2 regions of the Microbulbifer bruguierae genome follow, and region 1 is predicted to be linked to the other one. Evidence: predicted binding sites of a transcription regulator. Region 1 holds the regulator's gene; the other holds the start of a gene.
What was found. The regulator PhoB, encoded in region 1, activates phosphate uptake and scavenging genes when phosphate is short. The targets are predictions, from matches to a motif close to TGTCATAAANNTGTAACA.
Positions count from the first base shown of each region.

Region 2: the regulator PhoB is predicted to act here: its motif matches at 1,001-1,018, upstream of ppk1 (polyphosphate kinase 1).

Region 1 covers NZ_CP118605.1:2,832,006-2,835,129, reverse strand. Annotated here, with positions in the region: gene PVT68_RS11810 (chorismate--pyruvate lyase family protein) at 1-63, shown strand, start outside; gene ubiA (4-hydroxybenzoate octaprenyltransferase) at 90-977, shown strand; gene phoB (phosphate regulon transcriptional regulator PhoB) at 1,120-1,824, shown strand; gene phoR (phosphate regulon sensor histidine kinase PhoR) at 1,955-3,124, shown strand, end outside.
Region 2 covers NZ_CP118605.1:1,957,778-1,960,901, reverse strand. Annotated here, with positions in the region: gene PVT68_RS08445 (Ppx/GppA phosphatase family protein) at 1-991, opposite strand, end outside; gene ppk1 (polyphosphate kinase 1) at 1,164-3,124, shown strand, end outside.

The DNA of each region.
Region 1 (3,124 bases):
CCCCTGCTGGTTGCAGAGACTTTCCTGAGCGGGTTCAATCCCCACAAACCACCCATGGCCTGAGCGGAAACCAACACCGGAAGCATCCTATGCAATTGATCAGCCAACAGATTCAGCAGCGCTGGCCGACGGCACTGCCCTACTGGCAGCTCGCCCGCCTCGACCGTCCCATTGGCTCGCTGCTGTTGCTGTGGCCCACTTGGTGGGCGCTGTGGATCGCTGCCGGCGGCTGGCCCGGGTTGCACTTGTTTGCGGTTTTCTCACTCGGTGTAGTCCTCACCCGCGCTGCCGGTTGTGCAGTCAACGACTTTGCCGACCGCAATATCGACGGCCACGTCAAACGCACCCGACAGCGCCCACTGGCGACCGGCGCAGCCACCACCAGGGGTGCGCTGCTGCTGTTTACCGGCCTGATGCTACTGGCGTTTCTGCTGGTGCTGACCACCAACCGGTTGACGGTGCTCCTGTCTCTGGCGGCGCTGGCGCTGGCCTTTTGCTACCCTTTCGCCAAACGCTACACCCATATGCCCCAGGTGGTACTGGGCGCGGCCTTCAGTATGGGCATTCCCATGGCGTTTGCCGCGGTAAGCGGGGAAATTCCACCGCTGGCGTGGCTGATTTTTACCGCCAATCTGCTGTGGACGGTGGCCTATGACACTTTCTACGCCATGGTGGACCGCGACGACGATCTCCGCATCGGCGTCAAATCCACTGCAATCCTGTTTGGAGAGATGGACAGGCTGATGACCGGCTGTCTGCAGGCAATGGTCATCGTAGCGCTGCTGATGCTGGGCGGCCGCGCGGAACTGGGCGCGCTGTTTTATTGCGGCCTGGCCGTTGCCGCGGGGCTTTTCGGCTACCAGCAGTGGCTCATCCGGGAGCGCGAGCGTGACCGCTGCTTCCAGGCGTTTTTAAACAATAACTGGGCGGGCGCCGCGGTCTTTGCCGGTATATTTCTCCATTATCTGACCCGTTGAATCCCTTTTTCATTGGCTTTTCACTGCCTGCCGCTGCTACTCGGTACGACTGTCATATATTTGTCATTAAAGTGACGTTAAATGACCGCTTAAAAATTAATGTCAGACGAGTGACAGCAAACCATTGGGGTATGGCAGGCAGATGCACAGCAAGACGATTCTAATAGTCGACGACGAAGCACCGGTGCGGGATATGTTGCGGGTGGCGCTGGAGATGGCGGACTACCGCTGCCTGGAAGCGGAAAATGCCCAGGAAGCCCACGCGCTGGTAATCGACGAGAAGCCGGATCTGATTCTGCTGGACTGGATGCTGCCGGATGTATCCGGTGTGGAACTCGCCCGCCGCCTGAAACGGGATGAACTGACGTCCTCCCTGCCGATCATCATGCTGACAGCGAAAGGGGAGGAGGACCACAAGATCAAGGGGCTGGAGACCGGCGCTGACGATTACATCACCAAGCCGTTTTCTCCCCGCGAGCTGGTGGCCCGCCTCAAGGCGGTGTTGCGCCGCACGGGCCCGAGTACGCCGGAAGAACCGTTGACTGCCGGCGGCCTGGTACTGGATCCGATCAGCCACCGGGTAACCATCCACGGCAGCCCGGTGGAGATGGGCCCCACCGAATTCCGCCTGCTGACATTTTTCCTTTCCCACCAGGAGCGCGCCTATACCCGCACCCAGTTGCTGGACCACGTGTGGGGTGGCAACGTGTACGTGGAAGAGCGCACCGTGGATGTGCACATCCGCCGCCTGCGCAAAGCTCTCACTGTCGATGGCCACGAACGCTACATCCAGACCGTGCGCGGTACCGGTTATCGCTTTTCTGTACAGACTGTGGAAAGAGTGTAACCATCTCCCTACGCAATTTTCGGGCATTCCGCGAAGCGTCGCGGAAAGTCCGGTGCTTTGCCTTCGCATAAAGTACGCAGGTGCACTGAACTCCGGTCAATGCACCCCAAAACAAGATGGCCGAACCATCATGCTCGATCGCAGTATTGGCGAGTTCTCGCGCTTCATCGTAATCGCCCTCGGCACCACCATTTTTGGTTTTTCCTCTGGTCACTGGTGGCTGGCACTGTGTGTCGGCCTCGCGGTTTACCTGTTCTGGCTGCTGTGGCAACAGAACAGTTTCGACCGCTGGCTGAGTAACGGACGGCGCGGGCCGGCGCCGACAGCGTTCGGGGTGTGGGGTGATATTTCCGATGATTTCTATCGCCTGCAGCGTCGTCACCGCAAGGAAAAGCAAAAGCTCCACGCGATGCTACGGCGGGTACAGGACAGCACCAGTGCCCTGCGTGAGGGCATTGTGGCACTGGAGGATGAGGGCAATCTGGCGTGGTGGAACCCGGCGGCGGGGCAGATGCTGCGGCTGCAGCCGGACGACGCCGGACAGCCACTGGTGAACTTTATCCGCGATCCGCGTTTTGTGGAGCACATACACCTGCGCATGCGCCGACACAACCATAGCGCCCAGGAACCGATCACGTTGCCGGCGCCCGGGGATGATTCCCGTATCCTGACATTGGAAGTCACCCGTTTCGGACAGGACGAGGCGCTGGTTATCGTGCGCGATGTGACACGGCTGCACAATCTGGAGCAGATGCGACGGGATTTTGTGGCGAATGTCTCTCACGAGTTGCGCACGCCGCTGACGGTAATCGCGGGCTATCTGGAAACCTTGCAGGCCAGTGGCATGGCGCCGCAAAAATGGGAGCGACCGCTGATGCAGATGAGCGAGCAGACGGTACGCATGACCAGCCTGGTGAATGATCTGCTGCTTCTGGCGCGACTGGAGACTTCGGAGCGCGACAGCGGCCGCGACCGGGTGTCAGTGCGCGAGCTGATGGAGCGGGTGGCCGGCGAGGCCAGATCCCTGAGTGGTGGACGCCACGATATTGCCGTAGCCTGTGAACAGGACAACATCATTACCGGCGATGCTGGCGAATTACACAGCGCTTTTGCAAACCTCGCGTTTAATGCGGTCAAGTACAGCCCCGACGGCGGCCCCATTGAGCTGCGCTGGAAAACCGACACAGACGGCGGCCACTTCGCGGTGAAGGACTGCGGTATCGGCATCGACTCACTGCATATCCCGCGCCTGACCGAGCGCTTTTACCGGGTGGATGCGGGCCGCTCGCGAGAAAGTGGC
Region 2 (3,124 bases), 870 kb from region 1:
TCGGATCAATTTCGCTGCGCTCCATCATATACGCCACGGTATCCGCGCGGCGGTCACCGCCCTGAGCGCGCCCGGCCAGGTCGTGGACGATACCCTCGCGGATCGCAAAGGGGGAAACCTGCATTTCGCGGATATCCAGTTCACGGAAAATACCGTGCAGAATTGCCAGGCCGGAGGCGAATACCGGGCGCCGCAGGGGGTCCAGATGGGGCAGGTCGATGGCTTCTACGGTCTTGCAGCGGGAGACTTTCTCCGCCAGCTGGTCGATATCATCCCGCAGGATAGGCAGCAGCTCGCCGTCGTTCAGAATCCGCGCCACCGATTTGATGGTGCCGGAAGCGCCCATCACCAGCGCCTCGTCGGCCATATGCTGCAGTTCCTGTAGTTCCGCCTGGGCGGCGCGGCGGGCGCGTACAAAATTATTGCGCTTGCCAGCGTCAATTTTGCCGCTGTCGAAAAAGCGCCGGTTGAAGGCGACGCAGCCCATATTCACGCTCTGCAGCTGCTTCGGGGTCTCGACTCCGCGCACCAGCTCGGTGGAACCGCCACCGATATCCACCACACAGCGGAGGCGCGGCGGCCCCTCGGCAGCGGCCATGACACCGGAGAAAATCAGGCGCGCCTCTTCAATCCCGGAAATGATTTCGATCGGCGCGCCGAGAATACTTTCCGCCGCTTCCAGAAAACCGTCCGCCTGGGTGCTGGCCATACGCAGTGTATTGGTACCCACAATACGCACATTGTCTGCCGGCAGGTCCTGGATCACCGGGGCGAAGCGGCGCAGAGCTTCCAGCGCCCGTTCCGCCACTTCCGGCGCCAGATTGCGTTCACTGTCGAGGCCCTCGGCCAGTCGCACCATGGCGCGGTCGGTGTGCAGGCGCACCATCCGTAGTTCGCGGAATTCCGCCAGTAGCAGGTGAAAGCTGTTGGACCCGAGATCGAGCGCAGCATAGCGCGCATGATTGGACTCGGTCGTGGAATTATTTGTCATGCTTATGGTTGTCAAATAACGGTAATAAAAATGTAGCAAACTGCGCAGCCATTACTTTGGCCGTTGGGTACAGATAAACTTGAAACCGAAAACCTTTGCATTGCCAACAGGCCTTCACTGCCCGGATGTCGCGGGACAGGATCAACACTTCCCGGAAAAAGCTGTAGACAGTATGGCAAAAGACATTCCCCTGTACCCCAAAGAGCTCAGCTGGCTCTCGTTCAACGCCCGGGTGCTGCAGGAGGTGGAAGACGAGAGTGTGCCCATTATTGAACGGGTTCGCTTTCTTGGCATCTTTTCCAACAACCTGGACGAATTCTACCGCGTCCGCGTGGCAGATGTCCGGCGCCTTGCCACCTTCGCCAAAGGCAGTAGCCAGAAAGAGCAGTTCTCCGAGCTGCTTGGCAATATCAATGAAAAAGTACTGCGACTGCAGGCCCGTTTTGGCAACGCCTACACCAAGGTGCTGAAAAGCCTGGGCGAGCACAATATCCATCTCATCAACGAGCGTCAGCTCACGGACAACCAGCGCGCGTATATCGAGGAATTTTTCCATCGCGAAGTGCTGCCGGAACTGGAGCCGTTTTTTATCGACGACCGGGAAACCATGCCGCTGCTGAATGAAGCGAGCATTTACTTCGGTATCTACCTGGAGCTGCAGGATGGCAGCCTGCGCTTTGCCGCGCTGGAAATTCCCACGGATATACTGCCGCGTTTTATCGCGGTGCCGCACCGGGAGAAGCGTCACGAGAAGGTGTATATCGTGCTCGACAATGTCATCCGCGCGTGTCTGGTGGACGTGTTCCGCTATGTGCTGCCGATCGAGAAGGCCGCCGCCTACACCTTCAAGATCAGCCGCGACGCGGAGCTGGAGCTGGGTGAGTATGTGACCCAGAACATCGTCGACCGGGTGGCAAAGTCCCTGAAGAAACGCAAGCAGGCGGAGCCGGTACGTCTGGTGTATGACTCCACCATGCCCGAGGCGCTGCTGGAGGCGGTCAAGAAAAAGCTCAAGATGGGGCGCTACGACAGTTACACCCCCGGTGGGCGCTACCACAACTCGAAAGACTTCATGAGCTTCCCGGCAGACAGCCGGCAGCATACCTACCGCAGTATCAAGCCGCTGCCCACCTTGCCGGACAGCGCCAATATTTTTGACTGGCTGCGGGAGCGCGATCGCCTGTGCTACTACCCGTATCACGATTTTCGGGTGATCACCAAGCTGCTGGCATCCGCCGCTATCGATCCGAAAGTGAAGGAGATTCGCATCAACCTGTACCGGGTGGCAAAAAACTCCCGGGTGGTTGCGGCACTGATCAATGCGGTGCGCAACCAGAAACAGGTCACCGCAGTGGTGGAACTGCAAGCGCGTTTTGACGAGCTGGCCAATATCCACTGGTCCAACGAGCTGAGCGATGCCGGGGTCGAGGTCATTTACGGTGTCCCCGGTCTCAAAGTGCACTGCAAACTGATATCAATCGTGCGCGAAGAGGGCGGTCGCGACCGCTATTACAGCCATTTTGGCACTGGCAACTTCAACGAGAGCACTGCGCGTCTTTATTGCGATTTCAGTCTGCTCTCCAGTGATAACAAGCTGGGTGCCGACGCCTATCGGGTGTTCGATTTCATCAAGCAGACCCACCTGCGACCGGAGTATGAGCATATCTGGGTTTCTCCCCACACCAACAGGCCTAACCTGCTGGCGGCGATCGATCGGGAAATATCCGCGGCGGTGGCGGGGAAACCGGCGGAGATTTTTATCAAGTGCAACAATCTGGTGGATTCGGAGGTGATCGAGCGCCTCTACCAGGCCGGGGACGCCGGGGTGCGGGTACGCATCATTGTGCGCAGCATGTGCGCGCTGTTGTGCCGGGCTGAAGGTGTTTCCGACAATATCCAGGTGATCAGTCTGGTGGACAAGTTTCTGGAGCATGCGCGGGTATACGCATTTCACAATGACGGGGATCCGCTGGTGTACCTGTCATCGGCAGATCTGATGACGCGCAATCTGGATCACCGGGTGGAAGTCTCTTTCCCGCTGCAGTTGCCAGAACACCGGCAAACCGTGCTGGATATTCTCGAACTGCAGTGGCAGGACAACCAGAAGGCGCGGGAGATGGATGCAGAACAGAG